Saccharophagus degradans 2-40: one gene and its partner. The protein of the gene in region 1 interacts with the protein of each later gene in a pairwise test. Links are inferred from orthologs where the notes say so. Each region holds a gene or a part of one and is shown in the gene's direction. Other genes may lie near its edges. The genes, in order: SDE_RS08080 and recJ.

Region 1 (16,190 bases):
GCATGCAAGGTATTGGTATAAGGTATAGTTCGCCATCTTTAGGTCTAGCTGTGCTTGCAGCTCTGGGTCGCGTTTTACGCTTTTGGGGGTAAAAAGCCAATCCAATAGCAGGATTATGCGTCCAAGTATGTATCTAATAATTGCCATGAGTTAAATCTACCTATTAATGAGCCGGCGATTATACCTGTAAAATGCACCATTTGGCTGCCCTAGGGCTAGAGTATTAACCTCTGTTAAGCGTAAAGAATGACCAATTAGGAGTATGCATTGATAGTACGGTTGAATGAGTATGGTTATGGCCAAGGTGACGCCTCATATAAAGCCGCAGGTGAGATAGAAGGCATTACCCGTTTGGTGGATGCGTTTTACCATTTTATGGATACTCTGCCAGAGGCAGCTAAACTGCGCAGCATGCATGCTCAGAGCTTGGCAGAGTCGCGTAAAAAGCTGGCATATTTTCTATCTGGCTGGCTTGGAGGCCCTAGGCTGTATGCTCAACATTTTGGTTCTATTAATATTCCTGGTGCCCATAGGCACCTAGCTGCAACTCCTGAAGACGCAGATGCTTGGATGCTGTGTATGGCAAAAGCCGTAGACCTGCAACCCTACGAACCCAGCTTTAAGCAATATCTATTGCAGCAGTTGCGCGTACCGGCGGATCGAATTGTTGAGGCTGGTAGAAAACCCCTTTAGTTGGGTGACGGTTCGCGCCGCTAAAAACAGCTAGACAGCTGTATATAACAACAGTATTCTTTCGGCATGCGACTATTTATTGCCGAAAAACCCAGCCTAGGGCGCGCTATCGCCGACGTTTTACCAAAACCCCACTCGCGGGGTGATGGTTTTATTCGGTGCGGCAATGGCGACGTTGTTAGTTGGTGTATAGGGCATTTGTTAGAGCAAGCCGAGCCCGAAGCCTATAACCCAGTGTTCAAGCAGTGGCGTTTAGAGCATTTGCCTATCATTCCCGATCAATGGCAGCTAAAGCCAAAATCTAAAACCCGTAAGCAGCTAACGGCTTTGCGCAAATTGGTGAAGGAAGCCACCTGCATTGTGCACGCAGGCGACCCAGATCGTGAAGGGCAGTTATTAGTCGACCAAGTAATTGATTTTCTTGGGGTGAAAGGTGCAAAGCGCGAATCCGTTCAGCGCTGTTTAATTAACGATCTCAACCCCGCTGCCGTTAAACGCTCCCTCGATACATTGCGGTCAAATAAAGAATTTATTCCATTAGCCACGTCGGCGCTTGCTCGTTCGCGTGCAGATTGGTTATACGGTATTAACATGACTCGTGCCTATACCTTGCAAGGGCGTAAAGTGGGGTACGAAGGGCTGCTTTCTGTTGGGCGTGTGCAAACGCCCATACTGGGTATGGTTGTAGAGCGCGATAGGGCAATTGAAGAGTTTGTTTCAAAACCGTTTTACGAAGTATTAGCACATTTAACCACTTTAACTGGTGAGCCGACTGCATTTACCGCCAAATGGTTGCCAAGCGAGGCATGCGAGCCCTATATGGATGAAGATGGGCGTGTACTTAGCAAGAAGTTAGCCCAAAACGTTATTGCGCGCATAACGGGTGAAAATGGCGTTGTCGAAAAAGTAGATAAAAAAGCCAAAGCACAAGCCGCGCCGCTTCCTTATAATTTGTCGTCGTTACAAATAGATGCCGCAAAACGGTTTGGCTTTGCCGCACAAAAAGTGCTGGATATTTGCCAAAACCTATACGAAAAACACAAGCTTATTACTTACCCGCGTTCAGATAGCCGCTACTTGCCGGCGGATCATTGGCATCAAGCAAATGACGTTTTGCAAGCAATATCTGCCAATGTTGCCGAGCTAGTGCAGTCGGTGAGCGGTGCAAACAGCAAGTTAAAAAGTAAAGCATGGAATGATGCTAAAGTGGATGCGCACCATGCGATTATTCCAACTGCTAAGAAAGTATCGTTTTCATCGATAACCAGCGAAGAGCAAAAGGTATACAGCCTAATTGCTCGGCAATATGTTTGTCAGTTCTACCCCAAATGGGAATATTCTGACACGGTAATTCACCTAAAAATAGCTGGCGGACAATTTGTATCTAAAGCTCGTTTAACACATAAACAGGGTTGGAAGGTACTGTTTGAACGAAAGGGAGGTGAGCCTAACCCTAAAGATGACGACGAGTTTCCCTCACTTACGCTACCGGATTTACACGTGGGGCAGAGTGTTGCCTGCAGGCAGGGCGAGTTACTAGAAAAGCAAACCCAACCCCCCAAATATTTTACCGATGCCAGCCTGCTTGCCGCTATGACGGGCATCGCGCGTTACGTGACCGACCCCGATATTAAGAAAATACTTAAAGATACCGATGGTTTAGGTACCGAAGCGACACGCGCAGGCATTATCGAATTGCTATTTAAGCGCAATTTTCTTGTGCGAAAAGGCAAGCAAATACACTCCACCCCCGCAGCCAGGGGCTTGGTAGCGGCCTTGCCTAGCTCCGCCACAACACCAGATATGACCGCCCAGTGGGAATTGGTATTAAACGCAATTTCTATACGCGAAGCCCAATACACAACTTTTATGAAGCCATTGGTTGCTAGTTTGCAAACCCTTATTGCCGAGAGCCAGCGCAATTTGCCAATAGGCCTTAAAGGTGTTGCCGCTAAACCCAAGGCCTTTAAACGCAGGCGCAAGGTAAAAGCCAAGTCTGTTTAGGCGGGCTGTGGTTCCTCTAACTATATGATTAGTTGCCCCATGGGTGGTATATTGGCGCCCCTTAGGGGCGAATGGCCCCACCAGTTACTCGATTGTTCACTAGGCCTTACGCTTAACCTCTACAAGGGGCGTTTTGCGGCGGGTTGTTTTGGCCCTTGTTAACATGTTGGCCAGATTAGAGGTTTTTTATAATTTGTATGGCGAAAAAGAAAGCTGAAGTAAAATTAGATACTTGGGGAATATACACGCAGTGGGATAGTGAATCTAAAGACTTACCCCGGTTATTAAAAATGACTCGCGACATACCCTGTGAGAAAGACATCGAATTTGGCTATGTAGTAAATATAAAAAAAGCAAAAAACAGAAAGCTGCAATACTGTATTTATCACCCAGATATACCCGATGAAGATGGCGAGCCTATGGCTCCTTTCGCCGGCGAAGTGTATATCCGCCAAAACGATTGGAATTTTTTTATTGGTGATACTATTTGGTTGCCAATAGAAAATAAAGCTGGCCCGTGGCGTATTACGTTAGCTATTGATGGCGTTATTTATACCGATGAAACTTTTAACGTATTTTTATAGCTCGCCCTTAAAGTAAGAGCATTAATTGCGGTCATTAACTATTGGCGTAAGCTAGCGTCTTAAACTAATGTTTTAAATTAAGCCCCATAAATTATGGCCTTAAAAGATTAATAAAAGAGAAGAGAAAGCCGAATGATTACTAGAAATGAATTTGTGAAGCTTGCTACTGCAACAGGCGAAATGCAGGCCCAAGTATTTCGTCCAAATGTTGATGGAAGCTTCCCTTGTATTATTTTTTATTCGGAAATATTTCAAATTACAGCGCCCATAGCCCGCAGTGCGAATATATTAGCCGGGTTGGGGTTTGTTGTAATAGTGCCAGAAGTGTTTCATGAGTTAAACCCAATGGGCACTGTGCTTGGTTATGACGATGCAGGCAAAGACAAAGGCAATAACGATAAGTGGGCCAAACCACTAGAAAGCCACGATAGCGACACGCAAGCAATAATAGAATTTGTACAGGCGCAACCCTATTGCACCGGCAAAGTTGGCGCAATGGGCGTATGTATTGGTGGGCACCTTGCTTTTAGAGCGGCTTTAAACCCTAATATTTCCGGTGCGTTTTGTTTATACCCAACGGACATTCACAGCAACACTCTACCTTGCGAGCCAGCAAACGACAGCTTCACCCGCGCTAAAGACATAACCTGCGAAGTGGTATTAGTTTTTGGTAAGCAAGACCCGCACGTGCCTGTCGAGGGTCGGCAAATGATGTATATGCACTTTCAGGCAATAGGTTTAAATTATCAATGGCTTGAGGTTAACGCACAGCACGCGTTTATGCGCGACGAAGGCGAGCGTTATGACCCTGCGTTAGCGTTGGAGATGTATTCCAAAGCGCAGCAATTTTTTCAGCGTACCTTGGCGTAGCGAGAAACTTACATTAATTAACTGAGTTAACCCTATGGCCCTTAATGCCACAATATACAAATTTGCACTTTCTATTTCGGATTTAAATAGAGACTTCTATAACTCTATGCAGCTAACGGTTGCACAGCACCCGTCGGAAAACGCCGAGCGGATGATGGTGCGTGTGCTGGCTTATTGTTTAGAGGCCTGCGAGGGATTAGCGTTTACCAAAGGTTTATCAACACCTGAAACGCCAGATTTATGGGCCAAGAGCTTAGATGACCAAATAAACCTTTGGGTGGAAGTTGGGGAGCCTGCTGCAGAAAAAATTAAAAAAGCTACGCGTTTAGCCAAAAAAGTAAAGGTGTACACCTTTAATAGCAAATCTGATGTGTGGTGGAGCCAAGAGCAGAAGAAATTAGAGGCGTTAGATGTTTCTGTTGTGCAATTCCCGTGGGACCAAATTCAAAGCGTCACCAAGTTACTTGCTCGCACTATGACTATGTCGGTTACCATTACCGGCGATTCGATATTTGTAAACGCCGATAATGGTGATGCAGAAGTTCATTGGCAAAGGCTTCAAACTACAGAATAAAAGTATTTAGGTTTTTATATAAGCCCAAATTAAACGCTGCTAAATACTCAGAGGCTTAGACAATACTCTCTGTCCTCTGTCTTTCGTCTTCTATCTTCGCTACACATACAAAATAAGCAAAATACTCGCAAAAATACACATTATGCCCACCATTTCTTGCCACTTTATGCGTTCTTTAAAGTAGAAGTGGGTTATACCCAGTGTTATAAAAAATTCTACTTGGCCGAGTGTTTTTACTAGCGCCGGGTTTTGTAAACTCATTGCCGTAAACCAGCCCACAGAGCCTAATGCACTTGTAGCACCTACAAATAGCCCACGCTTTTGTAGGGCCATAAGTTTTTGCCATTGTTTCCTTTCTTTAAAAGTGATGTATATAGCGCAAATAGCCGTTTGAATAATTACCATATACATTAGTGTGAGTGCAGCGCTGTATACTAGCGGCAAGTCCAGCGATAGGCTGGCTTCGCGTAAGCTGAGGCTAGTCCAAGCGAACAGAGCGCCAGAAAGCGTACCGTAAAAAATAGTTGCTGAGCTAATGGATTGGGGTTTACCAATTTTCAAACCCGAAACAAACAATACGCCTACCACGCCAATGAATACCGAAACCCAGCCATATACGTTGAGGTGATCCTGAAAGAAAACAGAAGCAAATAGCGCAACTTGAATAGCTTCTGTTTTAGCAAAGCTGGTTGCTATTGCAAAGTTTTTAAGCGTAAACATTTTTACCATAAACGCTGTGGCAATTATTTGCACTATTGCCGCAACGGTTGCAAATACTAGAAACCGTGCATTATTAAGTTGCGCATAGTTAAAGCTATTTGCCCATTCGGTATTGGTTTGTAAAAGCACCACTAGGTATAGAGCAACAAAAGGAATGCCGTATAAATAACGGGTAAGCGTTGTCGCCATTGGGCTAAGCGCGCGTGACAGGTCTTTTTGTGCCGCGGTGCGCACAGCCTGCATGACTACCGCCATAAGGGTGAAGGCTATCCAAAGCGTCATGAGTTGCTCTTAAATTAATGTAGGTTTATGTAAGTGAATGTAAGCTAATGGAAGTTAAAAGAATACGCGGGTATGGTAGGGCGCAATAGGGTATTCGTCTAATGAATGATTTGTATTGCTCCTATCACTTAATGGAATGCTACTGGCCCGTTTGGTTATTCGGCTTTTGTCTGGCATTATCCGCCTGTTATGTATTTGGGAGTGGTTACAATGAGTGTGTGCCCGTGTACTAGTGGCAAAGCATTTAATACCTGCTGTGGCAGGTTTATATTTTCTTCGAAAGCAGATTTACAGCGTAAGCCCGCGGCCAAAACCCCAGAGCAATTAATGCGCTCTCGCTTTACTGCTTACGCATTAGGTAATTATGGCGATTACTTATTGGCAACATGGTGGCCTTTAACCAGTCAGCATTTAAGCTCGGTTGAGCTTTCGCAAAAAAGTTGCGAATGGGTGCGGTTAGATGTTTTAGAAAAAGGCCAAAAGGGTAACGATGGCTGGGTGAGCTTTTGCGCTTGGTATTTAGATGAAAATGGTAGTGAACAAGCAATGTGCGAACGCTCTACGTTTAAGCGCGAGAATGGGCGTTGGTATTATGTGGATGGCGATGTAAGTTGAGGTTGGCTAATACTCGCTTAGCCGTAATTAATACAACAATAATAGAAATGTACTAACAGTAAAAAGGGATAAACATATGTGGGTAATAATTAAACGCTGGTTGGGGTTGGCGCCGCCGGTGCTACCTGCGTGGCCCAGTGACTGGAGCGAAGTGCTCAATCAAAAGGTTACCTTCTATAGGGTGCTAAGTGCTGCAGATAAAAAAGTATTTGAGCAACGGGTGCAGTTGTTTTTGCATTACACCCAAGTGGAAGCGGGCAGCAGTGCAGTAACCGATGAAGACAGACTGCTTGTGGCCGCCAGTGCGATAATACCCGTATGGGGGTTTCCCCACTGGCATTACTTTAATTTAAAAACTGTGTACCTGCTGGATCAAGCATTTAACGAACAGTTGCAGTTTGGCCAGCCAGACTCCTGTATTACCGGCATGGTTGGTACAGGGCCATTGGCAGGTAAGCTTGTATTAAGTAAGCCGCACTTACATTTAGGGTTTAGCAACGCCAAAGATAAGCACAATGTTGGTATTCACGAATTTGTTCATTTAATAGACATGGCCGACGGCGAGTGCGATGGCTACCCAGAGCGACTTAAGGAGTTTGCATTCTCGGTGCCATGGTTTGAGCTGGTGCGCCGCAAAATAGAAGATATTGACAAGGGTAAGAGCAATATTCGCGATTACGGCGCTACGAATCGAGCCGAATTTTTTGCAGTAGCATCGGAATATTTCTTTGAGCGGCCGGCAATGCTTAAAGATAAGCACCCACAGCTATTTGAATCGCTAACCGCTATTTACAATCAAGATGTATTGCACATTGCGCAAGATATAAAAATCACTAAAAACGCTCAGTGCCCATGTGGCAGTGGTAAGAAGTATAAACGCTGTTGTATGCCTGCAAGCTAACGGTTTTTGTCATTCTCCATCTAAATACACAGTTACACCTCGCCTTTTGTGCACTATAGCGGCCAGCGCAGCAACACTGCGTTCCACAATAGATAGTTAAAGGGAGTGTGTAGTATGAAAAATAATAACTGGCTGGGCCTTACCCACGTTAGGCATGTATGGGCGGGCATTAGTGTTGTAGTCGCTAGCAGCATGTTTTTGGTTGGAAGTGGTAACGCGTACGCTAGCCATGAAAAAAGCATCGGCGAGCGGGCAACGCACCATATCCAAAAGTGGGGGCATAGCAATGCCACGCCATTTAGCTTGAACGGCAAAAGCATTGTATTAACTATCGAAAACGTGAATGCACAGGTGCCGCAAAGCTATCCATCTCAAGGGGTGGTAGTGCGTGACTATAGTCGCAGTCAGGTGGCGGTTAAAACCGTAGGGGATGCGCTTGCTCTGGAAGGTGCTGGCGAATATGTATATAGGGTGCACCGTTGGCACACTGCGGTAGAAAAAGGCACTTCAGCCATTTTTGGCAATCAAGCCTATCGTTTGGAATACAGGTTTGAATCTGCCGCTGGTGGCGAATGGCAGCAGGTTTTCGATAATGGCGATAGCTTAGGTGGGCACTTTACCGTAGCAAAGCATAGTGAGGTGGAGCCTTTCGCGCCTGAATCTACCGCGGGCAAAAGTGTGGCATTGGTTATCGACAGCGCTATCTCCTCGCTGCCTGCGGGTACTCACCCTGCTTCTGGGGTGGTAATACAGTCGTATAATGCCGATGGCACCTATACTGGTTTAGGTTTTGGCCCTGCAACGGTGGATCATTGGGGCACATACGCGTACACCAAAGTTTCAGCTAATACTGCGGTGGAACAAGTGGTTCAGAATACCGACTTTTTTACCCTTCCTTATACTATGGTTTATTCTTTTGACTCATCCACATCGGGTACTTGGTATCAAAACTTTGGTTTTGGCTTAATCATTTTCGGTGGTACTTTCACCTTGTTTGATACTGAATAATTCATTTTTTGGAGATGTATGCGCACGGATGCGATTAAAAATTCACGAGTAGGGCAGCAGCGTTTTGATGGATGAATGGCTAAAGTTTTTATTTATTTGCTCCCTTTGCTTGGGGGCGTGGACGAGCGTGAACCTTTGGGTGAATCACGCTGGCCCTAAAAAAGTACGCCAGTTTACGGGCGTATTTGTGCTTGTATTACTTGTTCCCCCTTTGGTTGGTTATTTGCAGCTGATTAGTGCAGAAATACCTGCATTTTTTTCGTTTGTGCGTTCCACGCTTACATGGTGGTATGGGCCGCTTATGTATTTTATTGCGCGTGAAATGTTGTTATTACCAAATACACCGCGTGGCATAGCGAACCATATGTGCGCAGTTTGTGGTTTGTTTGTGGTCACCCAATTATTAATAAGTAGTGCAATACCCTATGGTTATTTCGTTATAGTAACCGCTGTGGTGGCTGCCTATTGTACGCTTGCGGGCCATACCTTAGTAAAAAACGCATCGCGCTTACGCAGGCTTAATAGTAGCTATCGAAAATCTACTTTTTATTGGTTGCAATATTTATTGGCAGGCTTGTTATTGCTGTGTGCAATGGATATAGGTGTGCTAGTAGCTCTACACTCAAATGTGCATTTAGACTTTTTAGCGCTCAATAGCATTGCATGCGTATTTGCTATTTATGTAAACGGTATAGTGTTATTTACTCTAATTAAACCCGCGCTTTTTGAACTAGATGACGCACAAACAATTGAACACGTACAAACCAATACAGGCGAGCAGCATAAAATAAGCGAAGTCGCCGCAGACGAATCACCAGCAGCCAAGAATAATGTGCGTTACTTGGAGTTGAGTGATCAAGTTGCAACTACGCTAATTAATACCCTTGCAACAATAATGGAAACTGATAAGCCCCACTTAGAGCCAGACGAAAATTTAACAAGCATGGCTGGGCGGTTGGGAATAACCACGCACATGTTTTCTGAGCTTTTAAACGTACACTTACATACCAACTTTTACGATTGGATGAATAGCTATCGCTTTAACGCCGCGCTGTTATTACTGCAAGATCAAACCGTAAATTACTCCGTAACCGATATTGCTTTTCAGGCAGGGTTTAATAATAGGAATAGTTTTTACCGTGTGTTCAAATCGAACTTAGGCATTACACCCGCGCAGTATCGCAAACAGTATAAAGCCGAATTGCAAAAGCAGGCCTAGGTGGTAAACGTAAGTGGGGCTAGGTTTTAAACGTATTATGGAGCAATGGGTTTGGTGGTAGAGGATAGAGTCATAAAAAGAGAGAAGAGATAAGAGAGAAAAGAGAAAAGAGAAAAGAGAAGAAAAAAGAGCCAAGAGATAGGGCGCCTGCTTTGGCTAAGCGCCCTATAGTAGCGTTACGTTAACGCTTAGTATTCAGCGTTATGGTAAACGTTTTGCACATCGTCCAAGTCGTCTAGCATACTTAAGAATTTTTCGAATACTTCAATGTCGTCGCCGCTAATTGCGGTTTGGGTTTGTGGTACAAATTGAATTTCGTCCACTTCAAATTCGGCGCCGTTGGTCACTTCGGCCAAGGCGGTTTTCGCTTTGCCGTATTCAGTGTGGGGTGTAAATACCGTAATTTTACCGTCTTCACACTCTATATCGGTCACATCGACATCGGCCATCATTAACGCTTCTAAAATGGCTTCTTCGTCGTCACCGGCAAACACAAAAATCGCACAGTGGTCGAACATGTGCATTACCGTGCCTTGGCTGCCTATTTTGGCTTTAGCCTTGTTAAAGCAGGTGCGCACGTCGCCGTAGGTGCGGTTAGGGTTGTCGGTTAGGCAATCCACAATAACCATGCAGTTGCCTGGGCCAAAGCCCTCGTAGCGTGCGGTAGCAAAGTCTTCGCCGCCACCGCCTTTTGCTTTGTCTATGGCTTTTTGAATAACGTGGCTGGGTACTTGGTCTTTTTTGGCTCTGTCTAGCAGGCTGCGCAAGCTCAAGTTGCCATCTGGGTCTACGCCGCCAGATTTGGCACACGTGTATATTTCACGGCTGTATTTACTGTAAACCTTGGCGTTCTGATCCGAGGTTTTCGCCATGGATTCTTTACGGTTTTGGAAGGCTCTGCCCATCACGCGCTCTCTTATTCTGGTTTGGAAAGCCGTGGATTCTAACCGCTTTTACGCATAAATTTAAGCGTGTTTGATGGTTGAGTTGGCAGGAGGGGAAAGAAAAGTTGAAATTCGGCGATTACACAGGGGGTAATCGCCGGAATAGCACGCTTATAGTGCGGCTAAAGCTGCTTCGTAGTTAGGCTCATCTACGGTTTCTGCTACTTGCTCTACGTAAGCTACTTTGCCGCTTTCGTCGATAACAACAATGCTACGTGAGTACAAGCCAGCCAAAGGACCGTCTTGGAAGGCAACGCCGTAATCGGCACCAAAGCTAGAGCGGAAGCCAGATGCTGAATCTACTTTATCTATGCCTTCTGCACCGCAAAAACGGCCTAGGGCGAAAGGTAAGTCTAAAGATACACACAGTACAGCGGTGTTTTCTAAGCTTGCTGCTTTTTCGTTAAAAGTGCGTACGGATGTGGCACAGGTGCCGGTATCTACTGATGGAAAAATGTTCAAGATGAGCTTTTTGCCGGCAAAGTCTGCAAGCGATACTTCGCTCAAATCGGTTTTAACAAGTTTGAAGTCTGGGGCGGCGCTGCCTGCTGAAGGTAGGTTGCCAACGGTATTAAATGCATTGCCTTTTAGGGTAACTGTAGCCATGTGTAACTCCATTTGGTGAGGCGCACCTTTGTAAGGGCGCTTAAGTTGAAAGGGGCTGGGTTAAAGAGCCCCTAAATATAAATATTGATTGTGAACACTTATATTGTGACGCGAATTTATTTTTAAAGGGGCTAGCTCTCTAGCCATACATCGCGCACCCACTGCCATACATCTTCTGCAACGGATTCCATGTCGTCGTCGCCTTCCCACAAAAACACTTCGCCATCTTCTGCTACGCAATAAACATTATCGCCGTCTACACATAGGGGGATCATTTCACGCGGCATACCGCGAGACCAAGCTTCGGCGGCTACTTCTGGCAGGTAGGTGTGGCTGTTGCGATCGGCTACCGTAACAGGCTCTAAACGCCCATATATGCAGTTGCTAGAGTGCAGCAGGTAATCTCTAAAATCGGCGGGCACAGATATTAGCATGGCTTCGTGTGCTTCAACTATGTCGTCCATTGTGGGCAGCTCTAACGGGTAGGCCGTTTTTAAAGAGCGGGCGGCAAGCATTTCGGCAATTTCATTAATCACAGGGTATCCTCAATAACATGGTGTTAACGGATGAAGGACGCTGCCCGTGTGGCTAGGCGGGTTTGCGTGTATTATAGCGGCCTTAACGGCAAGCTTGGCTTATGTATGCGCTTTTTTGCGCTATTTCAAGCTTGGCGGTTAACCCTATTTTCTTTCGGCGCGATTATATCGGTCTATTGAAGAATAAGCAGGTTTTATTAAGGTAGCGTATGTTAATTAATTGGTATCCGGGCCATATGAATAAGGCGCGGAACAAAGTAAAAGAAATTATGCCCGCGGTGGATGTAGTTATTGAAGTGCTGGATGCGCGACTGCCAGCTTCGAGCACCAACCCCATGATAGAAACCCTGCGTGGCGACAAACCCTACCTAAAGGTGCTGAGTAAATCGGACCTCGCTGACCCTACTATTACTAAGGCTTGGCAGGCGTTTTTTCGCGAGCAGCGCAATATGGATTCCTTGGCGATTACTACCGATAAGGTATCCATAGCCAAAACTATCCCCGATCGTATTCGCAAGCTATTACCTAATAGGGGCACGTCTTTAAAGCCCATTCGCGCATTAATTATGGGTATTCCCAATGTGGGTAAATCCACCCTTATTAATACGCTGGCGGGCAAAAAAATTGCACCGGTTGGCAACGAGCCTGCGGTAACCAAAGCGCAACAAAAAATACGTATTTCCGATAACTTCTTTTTAATAGACACCCCAGGAATGACCTGGCCTGGCTCTAAAAACGAAATGATCAATTACCGGTTGGCGGCTAGTGGTGCCATACGCGATACCGCATTGGAGTACGATGATTTAGCGGTATTCGCTATGGATTACATGCTGCAACGCTACCCAGAGGCAATACGCAAACGCTACCAGTTTGATGAGCTTTGTGAATCGGCCACGGCAATGCTAGAAGAGTTAGCCATGAAGCGGGGCTGTAAGAAAAACGGTTTGCCCGACTTAACCCGTATTGGCGAATTGTTTGTACGCGAGCTGCGCGCAGGTAAATTGGGGCGGTTCAGCCTAGAAGAACCTTTGGTAAGCTATAGAAAAAGAGAGTAATTGCTTGATAGGTTTGTAAAGCTGTAGTTCGCAAAGTAGTAACGTATTTAAGCAAATAAAAAAGGGGAGGCGCCTAAACGCTTCCCCTTTTTTTGTGTTCGCGAACTTACCGTTCACGTAGAATTGCTTAGGCAACAATTTCCAACAATTCAACGTCGAACACAAGTGCTGCGAAAGGCTTAATTGCGCCGCCAGCACCGCGCTCGCCGTAGGCTAGCTGGTAAGGGATAGATAAGCGCCATTTAGAGCCTACTGGCATCAATTGTAGGGCTTCGGTCCAGCCTGCGATTACACCGTTAACGGGGAATTCTGCTGGTTGGCCGCGCTCTACAGAGCTGTCAAACACAGTGCCGTCAATTAAGGTGCCGTGGTAGTGAGTTTTAACGGTTGAAGTGGCTTTTGGTTTTTCGCCAGTGCCTTCGGTTAAAATTTCGTACTGCAAGCCAGATTCGGTAACAGTTACGCCTTCTTTTTTGGCGTTCTCAGCTAAAAAGGCTTCGCCTTCAGCGCCCATTGTTTTTGCGCGCTCTTTTTCTTCGGCTTCAAGTTTTTCGCGGATAACGCGGAAAGCTTCGTTTAAATCTTCTGGGCTTACTGGGCTTTCTTTGCCCTCAAGCGCGTCTATTACACCCTGTGCAACGGCAGATGGTTCAACGCCTTCGAAAGGGTTGCTGGCAAGTTGGTCGCCCATTTGACGGCCGATGCCGTAGCTTACACGTTGTTCAACGGTGGTGTATTGGTTATCCGACATGAAAAAACCTCGTTTACGGATGAAAAGAAAAGCTTTCGCAAAATTAAAGGCGCGCAGTCTACCACGGCTTGCAAAGGCTTGCTGTGCAGATGCCAAAATGGGCGCAAAATCGCACATATTTGGCAATAAATAAGTGGTTAATACCCAGTTTTAGGTACAACGCAGCGGGAAATAACCGTTCGAGGGGTGTATCATCTGCGCCAAAATTAGAGGGCAAAAGATGGAAGATTCAACGCAAGCAGTAGTAAATAGCGTAAAGCAATGGCTAGCCAATGTGGTTATTGGGTTAAACCTTTGCCCCTTTGCGGGTAAGCCTACTGCAGAGGGTAAGGTGCGGTTTAGCGTCAGCAGCGCTGTGGATGAAGAGCAGCTAATAAACGAGCTAAAAGCAGAGCTAGAGTTGTTGGACACTAAGCCAGAAGTAGAAACTACCTTGCTAATACTGCCCAGCTACCTTGATGATTTTTATGAGTACAACAACTTTTTAGATTGGGTAGATGGCCTGCTGCAAAAATATAAATGGGAAGGCGTGTACCAAGTGGCGAGTTTCCACCCCAAATATTGTTTTGCTGGGGCGCATCCAGACGACGCGGAAAACCTGACTAACCGTTCGCCATACCCCTTATTGCATCTTATTCGCGAGGCCAGCCTAGAGGCTGTACTGGCGCATTACCCCAACCCAGACGAAATACCCGAGCGCAATATTGACACGGTAGAAGGCCTAAGCGCCGAGCAAACTCGCGCGCTGTTTCCCTATTTGTTTAGCCGATAATGGCTAGCTTTTATTCGCCAAACAGCTTGTGTTTAAGCGCTTGGTAAGCGGCTAAAGCCTGCTGGTTGAATGCCGTAGGCGAATATTGGCTCAACGCGCCGTAGTGCTTAATAAGCTTATCAATATAGATGCGTTTGTCCTGTGTGGCAGGTAGCCATAGCGCATCGCCCACCTCGCTAGGCGGCGTGGGCGCGGCGGGTTGATAACGTAAAAACATATGCTCGTGGTGGCGGCCTTTATCTGACACAAACTCTTCTTCAATAAGTGTAAAAGGCATTGCCTGTAATGCGCGGCGCAGCGAAAAAACATGCTTGTTGGGGCTTATAAGCATATCTATTTGTTGATGTGGGCTAGGGGGCAGCGCCTGGATGGCAGGTAATATGCTTTGAATGATAGAGGCTACGGTTTCACCGCCAACACCTGCAATAATAAAAAGCTGCTTTGCCTGCTTGGCCAGCCGGATGTGCTCGGCAGGGGTGAGGCAAATACTTAAGTTGCCATCTTGCCTATGTGCATATTGGGTTTGTAATTTATCTACAATAGGTTCAACCTGATCAACTAAGTGCACATGTGTGCCGTAAGCTGTAGTGGCTTGATGCAGGTGTAAGCCAAGCAAGCCGTGATCGCAGCATAGGTCCCAAATTACATTGTAATCTGGTGTGCGTTGCGCCCAGTTGTAAAGGTGCACCAGCCTAGGCCTAAGTTGCCTTAAGGGCTGAATGTCGGTGCTGTTGGCAAAAGTGTCTAGCATAAATAAAAGTAGAATAAGCGAATGGAATTGGCGCAGTATAACGCCTTTGACCACTTTTTGACGGTTCCCTAACTGTGAGGACTAAGGTATAACGGGCGAATGAAAACACCAAAACGCATACAACCCCTAATTGAAGACGGCATTGTCGACGAAGTATTAAGCTCGCTAATGAGCGGTAAAGAAGCTTCCGTTTACATTGTGCGGTGCGGCGATGAAATTCGTTGCGCAAAAGTATACAAAGATGCCGCCCAGCGCAGTTTTAAAAAAGCCTCTCAATACCAAGAAGGGCGCAAGGTACGTAACAGTCGCCGCGCAAGAGCAATAGAAAAGGGCTCTAAATTTGGTAAAGGCCAGCAAGAAGAAGAGTGGCAAAACGCAGAGGTAGATGCACTGTATCGCTTGGCGCGAGCGGGTGTACGTGTGCCCACCCCCTACGGCTGTTTCGACGGCGTGCTGGTGATGGAGCTAGTCACCAACGATGATGGCGAAGTTGCCCCACGCCTAAACGACGTAGCCATGTCTCCCGAGCAGGCAATAGAAGATCATACGGTAATGATGCATTACATTAAGCTAATGCTTTGCGAAGGCTTAGTGCACGGGGATTTATCTGAATTTAATGTTCTGGTAGACGATTACGGCCCAGTGATTATCGATTTACCCCAGGCTGTTGATGCCTCGGCAAATAACCATGCTGAGTGGATGCTAGAGCGCGATATTAATAAAATTACCCAGTACTACGCCCAGTTTGCCCCCGAGCTATTAGACACCCGCTACGCCAAAGAAATGTGGGCTATTTATGAAGATGGCGAACTCACACCCGATACCGAGCTAACCGGTGAATTTGAAGACGATAGCGAAGCGGCCGATGTGGATGCTGTGCTTAGCGAAATTAAAGCCGTACTGGCCGAAGAGCGCGAGCGCCAAGAGAGGCTGAACGCCGAAGAGGAAGACGGCTTTTAGGCGCATTTGCCTGATTTTCCACTTGGTTTTACACTTTTCCCCTCCTTTAGCCGCACATTCACCCCGGTGCGGCATAACTTGTCTACAAGTGTTTACTGTTTAATACAGGTTCTGTTTGGCGTCTAAATGCCGACAAAATGAGCGCAGCTGTCGACTTGGCGAGCTCAACTCCTTATAGTACGCACCTCCGAGCGCAGCTCGCCTAATACACTTCTTTATTCTCAGGGTATCCCGTTGATTTCTACCGCAAATATCACCATGCAGTTTGGTGCCAAGCCCCTATTCGAAAATATTTCCGTAAAGTTTGGCGATGGTAATCGCTATGGCCTAATAGGTGCCAATGGC
Region 2 (15,083 bases), 430 kb from region 1 along the record:
TCGAAGAGGCGGAGCAAAAAATAGATAAGGTTAAGGCCGAAAAGTTAGTCCAAAAAGTCCAGAAGGGTAAGTCGTTTGACTTGGAAGATCTGCGCGATCAGCTTCAGCAAATGCAGAATATGGGCGGCATGGCCTCTATGTTAGATAAGTTGCCCGGTATGGGCGGCATGGCCAAAATGGCCGAAAGTAATGGAATGACAAGTCAGTTCAAGCAGATGCAGGCAATTATCGATTCGATGACACCTGCTGAGCGAAAAAATCCCGATGTGCTTAACGGTTCGCGCAAGCGCCGTATCACTATGGGGTCTGGCACACAAATTCAAGATCTGAATCGTTTGCTCAAACAGCACAAGCAGATGAGCAAAATGATGAAGAAAATGAAGGGCGGCGGCATGCAAAAAATGATGCGCGGCATGGGTGGTATGCTTCCAGGTGGCGGCTCTGGAGGTGTACCTCCAATGGGCGGCGGCGGTGGTTTGCCTCCTGGTTTTGGTTCTTAATTGAGCCAAATCTAATTAATGATTTAAAAATAACCTATACATACGAATTTCTTTCCATTAAAATACGCCGCCTTTCGCAGGCGTCTCGTTTATTGGCCGCTTAGTGGCGGAGAATTCGCCTGAATACAGTTTAAAAAATAGGATAAGACTTACATGGTAAGCATTCGATTGTCTCGTGGTGGCTCTAAAAAGCGCCCATTTTATCATTTGACCGTAACTGACAGCCGTAAATCACGTGACGGCCGTTTCATTGAGCGTGTTGGTTTCTTCAACCCAGTAGCACGTGGTCAAGAAGAGCGTCTACGTGTTGAGAGCGAGCGTTTGAACTACTGGTTGAGCCAAGGCGCACAGTGTTCAGAGCGTGTAGCTAAGTTAATCAAAGATGCAGCTGCTGCGGCTTAATTGCCGCAGTTAGTGTTTACACCAGTGGAAGCCAAAAAATCTAACTTGATTACTGTTGGTAGAATTACTGGTGTATTTGGTATTAAGGGGTGGGTAAAGCTTAAATCGTTTACCGATCCGCAAGATAATGTACTTGAGTATTCGCCTTTGTTGTTAAAAACAAAGCACGGCGTGAAAGAGTGCGAAATTGCAGAATACCAATTTAGGCCGCAAGGCTTGGTTGTACGCCTTAAAGGCGTTGACGACCGCAATGCTGCTGAAGCATTAGCTCCAGTTGATGTCGCTATAGATAAAAGCCTGTTGCCAGAACTCGATGACGACGACTTTTATTGGCACCAGCTAGAGGGGTTACGTGTTGTAACTATCTATGAAGGGAATACTCAAGATTTGGGTGTTGTCTCCAAGGTAATGGCAACAGGGGCGAACGACGTGCTCGAAGTTAAACCCGATGCTCAGAGTATTGATGACAGGGATAGGCTAGTGCCTTATGTGCTAGACCTGTATGTCAAAAAGGTAGACCTTTCCGCCGAGTGTATTACGGTGGACTGGGACCCAGAATTTTAATTTGTACGCTATGGCGTGCATTTATTGCGTCCCTTGCGTTAACTGCGACAGGGTGGCGAAAAAGCTAGGTGGTGTTAATGAGCTCTTCCTCAGGTAGTGCTGTCAACATTGCTATAGTGACTTTATTTCCAGAAATGTTCGCCGCAATTACTGAAAGTGGCATTTCTAGAAGAGCAGTAGAGCAGGGGTTGGTAAAACTAAGTTTTTTCAACCCGCGCACGTACACTACCGATAAACATCAAACGGTAGATGACCGCCCCTATGGTGGTGGGCCAGGAATGGTTATGCGTGTGGAGCCGTTGGCCAAAGCGTTGTTAGCTGCTAAGCAGTGGCACAGCGAGCAAAGGGCTGAGCAGGCTTTGCCTAATACTGCAAAAGAAACCGTTATTTATATGTCCCCGCAAGGGGCGCAGTTAAATAATCAGGCGGTCGATACAATGGCTGCTAGCGGCGATTTTACTATTATCGCCGGGCGTTACGAAGGTGTTGATCAGCGGTTTATTGATGCTTTCGTGGATCAGGAATGGTCCATAGGTGATTACGTTTTGAGTGGTGGTGAGCTGCCTGCCATGGTGCTTATAGATGCGTTAATTCGCAAGCTACCAGGGGCACTGGGCGATGCGCAATCCGCAGAGCAAGACTCATTCGAAAATGGCCTGCTTGATTGCCCACACTATACTCGGCCGGAAGAACTGGCAGATGCGTGGCAAACGAGTGTTGATGATCGACGCGTACCCGCAGTACTGCTTTCCGGTGATCACAAAAAAATTGAATTGTGGCGACTTAAGCAATCTTTAGGTCGTACATGGGAGCGGCGACCCGATCTACTTAATAAGTTGGATCTGGATCAATCCCAGCGGAATCTGCTGACTGAATACCAGCAGCAAAAATTGAGCTGCAGCAGCAGTGATGACTAAATTTTGATATATCTAGCCGAGAGGCTACACATTGCTAATTAGGAGCAAGCCATGAGTTCTAAGAACAAGATCATACAAGAGCTGGAAGCTGAGCAGCTCAAGCAGGACGTTCCTGAGTTCAGCCCTGGTGATACCGTGGTTGTACAGGTTAAAGTAAAAGAAGGTAACCGCGAGCGTTTACAGGCCTTTGAGGGTGTTGTTATTGCACGTCGTAACCGTGGCTTAGACTCCGCTTTTACCGTTCGTAAAATTTCACACGGCATTGGTGTTGAGCGTACTTTCCAAACTCACAGCAAGCAAGTTGACAGCGTTGCTGTTAAGCGTCGCGGTGATGTTCGTCAAGCTAAGTTGTACTACTTGCGTGAACTTACTGGTCGTGCTGCTCGTATTAAAGAAAAATTGGGTTAAGTTTTTCTTTCTAAAAAAAGCGACCTATTGGTCGCTTTTTTTTCGCCTCTATTTTACCTAGAGTTTTTTACTTCTTCTTAAGTAGTTCTTCGGCTTTGTTTTTGGCTTCGGTCATTTTTGCTTTGCTTGCATCGCTTATTTCTGCTGCCTTATCTTTGGCGTCTTCGGCCATGTCTTCGGCTTTATCCATCGCTTTTTCGGTGGCTTCACCTGCGTTTTCCATAGCTTCTTCAGCTACTTCTTTAGCTTTGTTAAGTTTCTCGCCTGCGGCCTCGCCCATATCTTCTAATTTCTCGCCGGCATTTTCAGCTGCCGTTGCCGCTTTTTCAGATAAGGTCGGTTTGGGGGCTTCTTTTTCGCATGCAGTAATGAAAGTGGCGATAAGCGTTAGGCTTAGGATGGTTAATATGCGCATTTTCTTCCCTTTGAATTTGTTTGTTGTTGATATCGCAACCCTGCAAGAGCTGGGTGTGTGCAATAGATTACCTTAGTGGATGCGATATTTGTGTTAAATGGTTGTAAAAAGTAAATGCAGGTGAAAAGCTGAGCTTTGGATCACGGCACGCAGAGTGGCAGATTTAGGGAACCATGATAGACTTGTGGCGTCAAAAATAAGACATATCGCCCAATAGGGCCAAAATTCATCTTAAACGTTTCTTTGTCGCTTTAAATAATAAAAAAGTAAAGCAGAAAGGCATTGAGGAAACAGAGGCACGATAATGAAAACATTACTGGCAACCGCGCTATTAACATGCGCGACAATCGGTGGCTCGTTGGCAGCGACTAGCGCTTTGGCTGAAAAGCCAAAAGCAGCGGCAGAGAAAAATGAGGTTTCAGCCAAGCAGGATATCGACTTAGCTCGCAAAAATATTACTTCGGCACTTGCTGCGGCACGTCCAGACTTGGTAGTAACAGATGTAGTTAAAACCCCAGTGGAGGGTATTTACAAAACCACAATATCTAACGGCCCAGCTGTGTATTCTACTGCAGATGGTCAGTTTTTTATGGCAGGGGAGCTTTTTCGCGTACAGCCAGGCGGCATTGTTAATTTAACCGAGCAAGAGATGAACGGTGAGCGCGCTAAGTTACTGGCGGGCATGGATGTAAAAGATATGATCGTATTTTCACCGAAAGGTGATGTAAAAGGTGTGGTGTCGGTATTTACCGATGTAGACTGTGGCTATTGCCAAAAGCTACACCAAGAAGTGCCACAGCTTAACGCAATGGGTATTGAGGTGCGCTATATGGCGTTTCCACGTATGGGTATCGGTTCTGGTGCCTATAACAAGATTGTTTCGGCATGGTGTGCTGCAGATAAGCAGGATGCACTAACCAAGCTTAAAGCCCGCCAAAGCATTCCAGAAAACTTGTGTAAAACGAATCCTGTGAATGAGCAGTATGCTACTGGGCAGCAAATGGGTATATCTGGCACCCCTGCAATTGTGCTGGGTAACGGTGAGCTTATACCCGGTTATGTACCCGCAGACAGATTGGCAGCGCGTTTAGGGCTGTAAACCACCATTTAACTAAGTTTTAGGCCCTATTTTTGTATTTATTATAGGGCCTACTCTCTCCTTTCGTTGACAGTATCATTCCCCATCATTAAGGTTGCCTACTTTATTCTGAAAATCCCCAATTAGAGGGTATAATGCGCCGCGCGTTGGGGCTTGCTCTGTCGAGTTACCTATTGGCCTGCTAGATGGCTGATTGTTGGCGCTTTGTTTACCCATTAGAGGAACGTAGCTTGAAACCTGTGAATATTGGCCTGTGTGGTCTTGGCACTGTTGGCGGCGGTACACTTACTGTACTTAAGCGCAATTTGCTCGATATTAATGCCCATGCGGGTAAAAGTGTGGTGCTAACCCATATTGGTGCCCGCCGTGATAACCCTGCATTCGACCTTAGCGGTATTAAAGTAAGTCGCGATGTGTTCGCAGTGGCTGACGATCCAGAAGTTGATATTTTGGTTGAGCTAATTGGTGGAACCTCCGTCGCCAAAGAGTTGGTTTTGCGTGCAGTGCGCAGTGGCAAGCACGTGGTGACTGCAAACAAGGCGCTTATTGCCGAGTTTGGTAACGAGCTATTTGCTGAGGCCGCCAAACACAACGTAGTAATAGCCTATGAAGCGGCGGTTGCGGGCGGTATTCCTATCATTCGCGCCATGCGCGAAGGTTTAGCAGCCAATAAAATTGAATGGTTGGCTGGTATTATTAACGGTACCGGTAACTTTATTCTTACCGAAATGCGCGATAAAGGTCGTGCATTCGAAGATGTATTAAAAGAAGCGCAAGAGCTAGGTTACGCCGAGGCTGACCCTACGTTCGACGTAGAGGGCATTGATGCCGCGCACAAGCTTGTTATTCTTGCGTCTATTGCGTTTGGTATGCCTTTGCAGTTCGACAAGGTATTTACCGAGGGCATTAGTACAATTTCTACCGAAGATGTGGCGTACGCCGGTGAGCTTGGCTACCAAGTGAAGCACTTAGGTATAACACGCAAGCGCCCCAATCAGGGTATTGAATTGCGCGTGCACCCCACGCTAATTCCTAACTCACGTCTAATTGCCAACGTAGATGGTGTTATGAATGCGGTGTTAGTTAAGGGTGATGCTGTAGGCCCTACCTTGTACTACGGGCCTGGTGCTGGCGCCGAGCCAACTGCGTCTGCGGTTGTCTCTGATATTGTTGATGTAAGCCGATTAGTGGGTGCCGAATCTGGCTCAAGTGTACCGCACTTAGGGTTTGCGCTAGATAAACTAGTCGATTACCCAATCCTGCCAATTGAAGAAGTTGAGACCGCTTACTATATTCGTATTTCAGCGTTAGATCGCCCTGGTGTGCTCTCTAAAATCACCCAGATATTGAGCGATGCTGGCATTAGTATTGAAGCGTTAATACAAAAAGAGCCGAAAGAAGGGCAAGATCATGTGCCGGTTATATTGCTAACTAACCGCGCCATAGAAAAACAAATTATTGCAGCCATTAAGAAGATTGAAGCGTTAGATTCTATAAATGGCAAAGTTGTGCGTATTCGTGTTGAGTCGCTTAAATAAGCGACTGCCGAATAGCTAACCGTAACAGATAAACCAGTGAGAATACTGTGAAATATATAAGTACCCGAGGGGATGCCCCAGCTCTAAGTTTTGAAGACGTTGTGTTAACCGGCTTGGCTAACGATGGCGGTTTATACTTGCCTGAAACGCTACCTAAATTTAGTGCCGAAGAAATTGCCAGTTGGCGCGGTTTGGATTATCGCGAGTTGGCTTTCAAAATTATTTCCCCGTTTGTTGATGGCGAAATACCGGATGCCGATTTAAAAAAGCTAATCGAAAGTGCTTACTCTAAGTTTCGTCACGATGCGATTGCACCACTAGTACAAACTGGCCATAACGAATTTATTTTAGAGTTGTTCCAAGGGCCGACGTTAGCGTTTAAAGATTTCGCGTTGCAGTTTTTAGGGCACTTGTTTGATTACGTGCTTAAAAAGCGCAATCAAAAAGTTGTGGTTATGGGGGCAACCTCTGGCGACACCGGTTCGGCTGCTATTGAAGGGTGTCGTGATTGCGAAAATATCGACATCTTTATTTTGCACCCAAACAAGCGCGTGTCCGATGTACAGCGTCGTCAGATGACTACAGTGCTTACCGATAATGTGCACAACATTGCATTAGAAGGTAATTTTGACGATTGCCAAAATATGGTTAAAGCGAGCTTTGCCGATCAATCGTTTTTACCTGATGGCCGCCAGCTTGTAGCGGTAAACTCTATTAACTGGGCGCGTATTATGGCTCAGATTGTTTACTATTTTTACGCCGGTTTGGCGTTGGGCTCGCCAGCTCGCCCTGTGTCCTTCTCTGTGCCAACGGGTAACTTCGGTGATATTTTTGCAGGCTATTTAGCTAAGCAAATGGGCTTACCTATCGATCAGCTGATTATTGCAACTAACAGTAATGATATTTTGCATCGCTGTATTAGCAATAACGACCACAGCAAACAGCCTTTGGTACATTCAATTTCGCCAAGTATGGATATTATGGTATCCAGCAACTTCGAACGTATGCTGTTTGATTTGTACGACCGCGACGGTGCGGCGATTAAACAATTGATGGAAGACTTTAAGTCTGGTGAAATGTCTTTGGCTGAAGGCCCATTAAGTAAGGCGCGAGAATTGTTCAGCAGCTATCGTTTAGACGATAAAGAAACAGTTGATGTCATTCGCGAAGTATTTGAAAACACTGAATACTTGTTAGACCCTCACACTGCAATTGGTGTGCAGGCCGCGCGTAAACAGCGCAAGTCTAAAGATGTGCCCATGGTATGTCTTGCAACTGCTCACCCAGCTAAGTTCCCTGAAGCCGTGCGTCAAGCGGGCCAAGCGGCTGACCCTGCGTTGCCATTGCATATGCGTGATTTATTTGATCGTGAAGAGCGCTACACAGTTTTAGAGAACGATTTAGCAAAAGTGCACGCGCATATGGCGGCAAATATAAACGCTTAAAGTTAAATGCTTTAGATTTAAAACGCTCCTATCGGGGCGTTTTTTTTGCCTATGGGAAAGTAGTATTAGTTAATTGGAGGGAGTTTGATGGTGCGAAGCAGTTTAATCGCAAGCCTGTTGTTGTTTAGTTGCGCTATTGCGGCGAATAATCAACTGCCAACCAGCGCGCGTTCCATTGCGGCCATAAACAAAGTAGAGCCGGCATTAATAAAGGCTTTAAGCGAAAAGGGCCTGCGCTACGGTGCCCCCATTTTTATACGTATTTTTAAGCAATCTGCTACTTTAGAGGTGTGGCTGCAGGCTGAAAGCGGGCGTTTTGAGTTGTTTAAAGCTTACGATATTTGCGCGCAATCTGGCCGTTTGGGGCCCAAGTTGCGCAGCGGAGACCGCCAAGCGCCCGAAGGTTTTTATTTTGTTAATGCGCAGCGTTTTAACCCCTGGAGTAAGTTTCACCTGAGCTTTAATTTGGGTTACCCCAATGCCTACGATCGCGCACACGGTCGCACGGGCAGTGCTTTAATGGTACATGGCGATTGTGTATCTATAGGCTGTTATGCCATGACAGACAGTGGAATAGAAGAAATTTACGCGCTAGCGCAAAAATCACTGGAAGACGGGCAGCCATTTTTTCGAGTACATATATTTCCTTTTCGCTTGAGCGATGAGGCACTGGAAAGAGTAAAAAATAATCGGTGGTATACCTTTTGGCTTAATTTGAAGCAGGGGTTTGATTACTTTGAGCAAACTAAAATGCCACCCAATGTAAATGTTCAAAATAAGCGCTACGTTTTTTCTGCACCTTGAATAGACTATGTTGTTGAGTCTTATTGGTGCGCAAGGTGCTCCTTTTTATAGCAATATCTAAAGTTGTTTTTAGTTCGGTTTAAAGGCGAAGTAGCTAAACTGCTTGCTTGTGGGGCAATTCTATTTACACAAGGTATTATTGTTGTGGGCTTGAGCACGAAAACTCTCAAATGGAATGTTATTTGCTCATATTGCTATGAATATTAGGTAAACGCCGTCTTTTAATAGAGCGGTATAGCTAAAGAAAGGATCGCTATGGGGGCTTCTATAGGCTTTGTTGGTATTGTTGCGCTTGCAGTTATAGCAGGCTCAATTTATGCCCTCTTACACTTACTGCATACTCAGCGTCGCAGGGCAGAAGTGCGCGGCGTTCAGTGGGTGCAAGCACTGCGTATGTTGTTAATGCATGTGCAGCGGCACCGCGGATTGGTGTCTATGTATCACAATGGCGAATTAAGCGTAATGGAAGAAATAGTGTCATTGCGTGAAACCATTGCGCGCGATCTAGGCAAAATTAGTTTTGTGGGCGAGTGGATAAACGAAAATCAAGATTGGCAGGGGCTAACCCAGCACTGGGCGCGACTTAGTGTGGGTTGCCTATCTATGACGAGTGAAAAAAGCTTTGATCAGCACTGCCGTATTATTGTTAGTGTTTTGGCTATATTAGAGGATGTAGCTAACTACCATTACCTAAACCGCTCCAACTTTAATGAAGTTAAAGTGCTGTGGCATGAGTTGCTACTAATTGGTGAGTTGGTAGGCCAATCCCGTGCACTCGGCGTGCGAATATTGGGGTATCGCAGTGGTGATGCTCAGCTAAGCGAGCATAAAAAACGTATTCAAGCTGGTTTATGCGAAATAGAAGGTTTACTTGGCAAAGCGTCTACACGCAAAAAGTTATCTACAAGCGATATGGCAGCATTGGTGGAGTTTATTGCTTTTGTGCGCATTCAATTAATCGACAATATTGGCCCTGTGTCTGCTAATGAGTATTTTACTAAAGCGACAGACACCATAGATTTAATTTACGAACGCTTCGATATAGAAATGCAATTGCTCTGCCGCCAGCTCGGTATAGATAAATAATCGTTACTCCCCTATAGTCGCCCTGTAATTAATTAGCAGGATTTTCTTCTTTGAATACTAAAGTTATCTCGCGTCGTTCACTTCCCGATTCGCAAGTATTAAATAGTTCGTTGGCAACAGTCGAAGATCTTATCAAGCAGCTATATGCCGCACGAGGTTATAGCAGTGATAAGCCAACTCAGTACGCTCTAAGCGAAATGCTGCCGCCTACAAATATGCGCGGTATTGCAGAAGGCGCAAATATTATTGAAGCAGCGCTGCGCACAGGTGAACGCATAGTGATTCTTGGCGATTTCGATGCGGATGGGGCAACCAGTACAGCATTGGCTGTGCGATGTTTGCGGGCGATGGGGGCACAGCATGTGGATTACTTGGTGCCTAATCGCTTTGAATTCGGCTACGGCTTAACGCCAGAAATTGTTGCGGTTGCTGCGAAGCTAAACCCCAATTTAATTATTACGGTCGATAACGGTATTGCCAGCGTAGAAGGCGTTAATGCTGCTAATGCATTAGGTATTAAGGTGCTGGTTACCGATCATCACTTGCCGCCAGAGCAACTGCCAGACGCCGCCGCTATTGTTAACCCCAATCAAAAAGGCTGTGAATTTGGCAGTAAAAATTTGGCGGGCGTGGGCGTGATTTTCTATTTACTGTGCGCCTTGCGTTCGCAGTTACGCGCCAGTGGTTGGTTTGAGCAACGCGGTATAGAGCCGCCTAATATGGCGAGTTACTTAGATTTAGTGGCACTAGGTACAGTAGCCGACGTGGTGCCCCTCGATTTTAATAACCGCATTTTGGTGTCGCAGGGCATTGCGCGTATGCGCCAAGGGGTATGTATTGCCGGTATTCGCGCCTTGTTTCAAGTTGGGGGGCGCAATATAGAGCGAGTGCAGTCCACCGACTTAGGCTTTGTTGTTGGCCCAAGGCTAAACGCTGCAGGTCGATTAGACGATATGTCGCTGGGTATTAAAATGCTGCTTACCGATAACTACACAGAGGCGTTGCATTTGGCGGGTGAGCTGGACTCTTTAAACCGCGAGCGCCGCCAAATAGAGGCTTCTATGCAGCATGAAGCGTTTAAGCTGCTTGATGAATTGGCGCTAGATGGCGAGCAAACACCTATGGGGGTAAGCCTTTATCAAGCTGACTGGCACCAAGGCGTTATTGGCATTTTAGCCTCGCGTATTAAAGATAAGCTGCATCGACCTACAATTGCCTTTGCCGATGCCACGGACACAGAAATAAAAGGGTCTGGCCGCTCGGTAGAGGGGGTGCACTTGCGAGATATTTTGGATCAAGTGGCAACTGAAAACCCAGGCTTATTATCTAAGTTTGGTGGTCATGCAATGGCGGCTGGGCTGTCTTTGCCCAAAGAGTCATTCACCGCATTTGCCGAGGCGTTCGACCGCTGTGTGAGCGCTCATTTGGGGGGCGAGGCGTTAACGGCCAAGGTTATTACTGACGGCGAATTGCCGGCCCATTTGATGGATTTGGCCACCGCCGAAGCAATAGCCCATGCAGGGCCTTGGGGGCAGAATTTTCCCGAGCCATTATTCTATGGCGAGTTTTTGCTGGTTCAGCAGCGTATTGTGGGTGAAAAGCACTTAAAAATGGTGGTAACCCCCAGTGAGTACTCTGGGTTAGCCATAGATGCCATTGCTTTTAATGTTGATGTAGCAAGTTGGCCAAATAATAGTGTGGAGCGTGTGCGTTTAGCTTATGTGCTTGATGTGAATGAGTTTCGCGGCAATAAATCGTTGCAACTGCGCGTTGCTCATTTAGAGGCTCTCATTTAGAGGCTCTCATTTAGAGGCTTTGTTGAGAGTTATTTTAGCTTGTCGACTTTGTGTTAAGCCGATTGCGCCCAAGCCACACCCGCGCGGCGGCGTTCGATATAAATGTATTCTATTTTGCCGGTAGCAGGGTGTATTGCGTGGCGCAGGTGGTGGTGATCCTGCGTGGAGCCCATGTATTCCCACGCGGTGTTATGGCTGCGGCATATGGGGTCGCCGTTGTTTAACGGGTGTAATGCCAAATGTTCCCACATTTCTTGCCATTCAGGATGATCTGCTTCGAGGAATTCCATCGCGACGCTCTGTTGTTGGGGGCATTTTGGCCCTAGTTTTCAGTTATTAGCTACCGGCTAAGCTAGTTTGCTGGCCAGTTGTTATGAAGTTATTGTAGTTTTGTAATGTGGTTTGTCAACAAGCTTCTTTAAGTTGTTGATATTGTTTAAAAAGTTGTGATCGCATTGTATGTGTTTTTGTGACGAAAGGCCAAAAAGCGTGCAGTTTGGCCCTAGCTCAGATTAATTCTTGAGTGCTAAAACGAAAAACGGCGCCACAAAGGCGCCGTTTTTAGAGAGGTGTTTGGCGGTTAGTCTTCCACTACCTCTGGGTTGGCTACAATCGAGTCGGTCACATTACCGTTTAAGGCAAAGAAGGTAACAATTTGCGCAATCATCTCGTTAAATGCGGCTCCACTCGTGAATGGGTCAATATCGGTATTGCCTGCAACAACTGGTGTGGAATGGCTGCCTTCCACTAAGCGCGTGACTAATACCGCTGGGTCTCCGTCATCGGTCGCATCTGCCGTTTTTACTGCACCAAGTTGTTTAACCAGTGGCTCTGTACCTGCAAATGGCGCAGGGAAGTTATCAATCACAAAGCCGTTGCTAAGCGTGGTTTGCAGTGGTCCATTTGCTTCGCCATGAATGGTGTCGGCACCGTTAGGTATAACGCCGTCGTTGGGGTGGCTTGCGGTTCCGTCGCCAACTATTTCGAATAGTAATACGCCGGTATCGGCATTTGCGTCTGCAAGGTTAGCAATTAGGCTTGATGGATCAATCGAGTCCAGAATCCCTTGGTACACATTCAGGTATGTTTCTAGCCCGCTGTTGCCGTAGCTGAGAGCGTCGCTGGCAGCGGCCAAGCCTTGGCTAATAGATGGCGAGAACTGGCGCGAGTTGGTGAGCAAACGAGGTATGCCGCCACCAGAGAACATTGCCGATGCGGCTTGCACCTTAGGTTGGTTGCTGAATGGGCTGTTTTGCACCACAGGGTCGTTGTTAATGACCACAAATGGCAAGCCATCAACGCCACCTAACGAGTGGCCTAAAAAGTACACTTTACTTGTGTCAAAGTCGTCCGCTAAGCCATTGCCGTCTACATCCATCGTGGCCAAAGAGGCGTTTAGGTTTAGTAGGTCGAGTGTCATTTGACGCAAGTTATCACGCACATTCACAAAGTGAGATAAATTCACAAACAGGCTACCCGAGCTGCCAACGCCTGCGTCGTAATCGAAAGGTGTTGGGCGCAAGCTTTCGTCAGCCGTGTAATTGAAATGACGTTCTGCAAGCGACACGGAAGGGGTGTTTGGGCTTAGTGTCGGCAAGTTTGCTTCTATCGATGCAGTTGGGTGCGAGTAGCTAGTCAACCCTGGTACAACGCTGCCAGTGGCGCCAACCCCGTGTAAAGGCTGGTCAATAGCGATAGTGGCAAAACAAGGGGCGCCGCTGGGGCCGGTAAGCGTAGAGTTTACACACGCAAATGACATGGCGTTGGCCATAGGCAGCGAGATACTGCGGTCGGTTGTTATACCGTGTACGTAAATCACAACAGGCCAGCCTGCTGCTGGGCGGGTTATACCGAATGCAGAGAGTGTTAGCTCATCGGGCATAGTAACGAGCATTGGCACTGTTACATCTGTGGTTTTAGCTGGGAATGGGTAGCGGTAGGTCACCATCTCTGATGGAGGAGTGGTTCCGCCGGGGTTGCCTTTGGCTGCATCGATAACGGCACCGATTGTTTGGTTTGCCACCCAGCTGCCGTCGAGCAGTGGTGAACCGTCGCCTTCAGCAGGAATTTGCGAGTAGTAAGGCAGGGTTATTTCACCTTGATACACCTTGGCGGGGGCAATTAAACCTGGGTTAATATCGCTGGCGTTATCTACACGAAAAAAGTTAGTGGCGCGTGGGCTTGGTATTGGGAAAAGTGCTGCGGGGGGCGCTTCTACGCCTGCTGCCATCGCTTGTACGGTACCTGCTGCCTCGGCAGCTATTGATACGTAAGGGGTTTGGTCTCCTGCCTCGGCGGCGCCTGAGTCATGCACGCTTATGGCGGCTTCCGCTGCTGCTCGCTGCATAATATGCGCGGCGGTTGCATCACTACTTAAGCTTGCGTAAGTTGCGCCCGCATTTATTGCTGTTGCAATAGTACTGTTGTACAGCGGGTTAGGAGAGGTATCTGGCAGCTGCGGTGAAGTTAGTAAAAAGTTAATAGTCGAGTTGATTGCGCCATCTGTAGTGGTTGTTACCCCGCTGTTGTCACCGACTAAATTGTATGTGCCACCAACCAACTTCTCGATTGCGTCTTGCTTGTAGCTGGTCCGTAAACTCTTTTCAAAAAAGAACTCTGGCGCAGCAATACTTTTTAGCGGTGTATCGGTTGCAGTGGTTGTAAAAGTAAGTGAGAACAGAATGTCTTCGGCTGTTGGGGTATCTACGCTTAAGCCAGCAGCTTGGTAAACGGCAGATTTAAAACTGAAATAGCCGCTAGCCAATCGCTCCCAGCCTTGAATGGCAGGGCGCAGCGCGGCGAGTGCTGAAAGCACATTCGATTCAGGGTCGCGCAGTGTATCGTATGCAATTGAAGGGTATACCTTATTGCCTTTCATGTCGTAAATGGAGCCAGCCACTGCCACTAGGTATTTTGTTTCGGGTAGCAAGGGTTTTAATGGCGTAACACGCAGTGCGTTATTGGTGCCGCCATCTAGGCTTATTAGGTCTACGCGTACGCTTGGTTCTGCCAGCTCTAACAGCGCTGATACATTGCCGGTTGCGGCGGCGCTTTGATATGCGGCGGCTTCGGTAAATGTGGGAATCTCAATATTGTCGGGAATGTCGTCGCCATTTATATCTATGGCTGCTTGGCTTAGGGCGTCGCCACTTGGGTAGGTGAGTGGCAACAAAAATACATTCTGAAGCGGGTTGGGTATTACCTGCTCGCCTTGCGCAATAAAGCTTCTACCATCAAACACCTGGTTGGGGTCGAGGCTATCGGTAAACATAATATCGATAGGCGCAAGCACCGAGTTACCGTCAAGTGCATCAATGCCCGTAATAACGGGGTTGGATGGGTCTGTGCCGGCATTCATTGTGCCGTCGCCAGCTGTTTCGCTGGAAAACTGTAAATCGCTAGGTACTGGCAGCTCTTTGGTTGCGGGGCTAAAAAGCACGTAGGTCCGCTCAAATGGAAGGGGTTCGTTGGAAGCGCCATTTTTGTTGTCGTCTCCAGAGCAGCCTATTAGCGATGAGGCTAAAATAGCGGCGAGTGGGAGTAGTGCAAACTTCTTCTTCATTTGAGGTCCCTCAGGGTTAATTATTGTGCGGGCATATCTATTTGATACTAGTGTATAGAGCGCTCTATTGCAGTATAGCTAAGATGAAAAAGCGCAATTTTGAGGTATCCATACACATTATTATTTGCACGTAATATAAACACGGTAACGTGGAAAGTCGAGCGTTTTAAAACACTCGTTTGAATTGTGTGTGGAATGCCCAATCTTGCGCTGTTATTCCTACTTCTAAACCCTTCCTGTGTTTAAGTCCCATGCTGGCTGGGGTACAATCCGCGCCGTATTTTTAACTTATCGTTAATGCGCTCGTTCGGCGTATTAGAATGACTATTCTTAAGGCAAATCTTCCCTTTATGGAAACCGCTCCGCTTACTAATAAATTATCCGACCTGCTAGCGCGTACCAATGTGCTTAGGGGGTATCTTTGAATACGCTGAAAAGAAAGAGCGCTTAGCCGAAGTAGAGCTAGAGCTAGCAGAGCCCGATGTATGGGATGATCCTGCCCGCGCGCAAGCGCTAGGCAGTGAACGCAGCTCGCTCGAGCTGGTAG

The links.
Region 2: the proteins of SDE_RS08080 (region 1) and recJ interact in binary tests that used the Escherichia coli proteins (3 or more experiments, as listed by UniProt). The link is inferred for Saccharophagus degradans 2-40 from one-to-one orthologs.

The regions. Positions count from the first base shown.
Region 1 is NC_007912.1:1,987,049-2,003,238, forward strand. What follows is about bases 281-3,228. They hold SDE_RS08080 (DNA topoisomerase III), read left to right. Parts: upstream 281-759; coding sequence 760-2,697; downstream 2,698-3,228. Other genes in these bases: SDE_RS08075 (group II truncated hemoglobin), read left to right, coding at 281-693; SDE_RS08085 (DUF3859 domain-containing protein), read left to right, coding at 2,895-3,228. Also shown: SDE_RS08070 (glutathione S-transferase N-terminal domain-containing protein), read right to left, coding at 1-147; more of SDE_RS08075, read left to right, coding at 268-280; more of SDE_RS08085, read left to right, coding at 3,229-3,281; SDE_RS08090 (dienelactone hydrolase family protein), read left to right, coding at 3,414-4,151; SDE_RS08095 (YaeQ family protein), read left to right, coding at 4,186-4,725; SDE_RS08100 (EamA family transporter), read right to left, coding at 4,825-5,727; SDE_RS08105 (YchJ family protein), read left to right, coding at 5,938-6,342; SDE_RS08110 (zinc-dependent peptidase), read left to right, coding at 6,419-7,243; SDE_RS08115 (hypothetical protein), read left to right, coding at 7,358-8,251; SDE_RS08120 (helix-turn-helix domain-containing protein), read left to right, coding at 8,319-9,470; SDE_RS08125 (YebC/PmpR family DNA-binding transcriptional regulator), read right to left, coding at 9,659-10,375; tpx (thiol peroxidase), read right to left, coding at 10,526-11,020; SDE_RS08135 (SMI1/KNR4 family protein), read right to left, coding at 11,152-11,556; ribosome biogenesis GTPase YlqF, read left to right, coding at 11,766-12,611; SDE_RS08145 (FKBP-type peptidyl-prolyl cis-trans isomerase), read right to left, coding at 12,739-13,362; SDE_RS08150 (DUF1415 domain-containing protein), read left to right, coding at 13,583-14,134; and 3 more genes.
Region 2 is NC_007912.1:1,548,118-1,563,200, forward strand. What follows is about bases 8,620-11,601. They hold recJ (single-stranded-DNA-specific exonuclease RecJ), read left to right. Parts: upstream 8,620-9,228; coding sequence 9,229-10,974; downstream 10,975-11,601. Other genes in these bases: SDE_RS06370 (hypothetical protein), read left to right, coding at 8,620-9,178; SDE_RS06380 (hypothetical protein), read right to left, coding at 11,028-11,264; SDE_RS06385 (MECDP-synthase), read right to left, coding at 11,555-11,601. Also shown: ffh (signal recognition particle protein), read left to right, coding at 1-500; rpsP (30S ribosomal protein S16), read left to right, coding at 654-902; ribosome maturation factor RimM, read left to right, coding at 927-1,466; tRNA (guanosine(37)-N1)-methyltransferase TrmD, read left to right, coding at 1,544-2,383; rplS (50S ribosomal protein L19), read left to right, coding at 2,435-2,791; SDE_RS06345 (hypothetical protein), read right to left, coding at 2,859-3,206; SDE_RS06350 (DsbC family protein), read left to right, coding at 3,511-4,305; SDE_RS06355 (homoserine dehydrogenase), read left to right, coding at 4,536-5,843; thrC (threonine synthase), read left to right, coding at 5,891-7,288; SDE_RS06365 (L,D-transpeptidase family protein), read left to right, coding at 7,376-8,092; more of SDE_RS06370, read left to right, coding at 8,348-8,619; more of SDE_RS06385, read right to left, coding at 11,602-14,536. UniProt on the Escherichia coli protein: Single-stranded-DNA-specific exonuclease.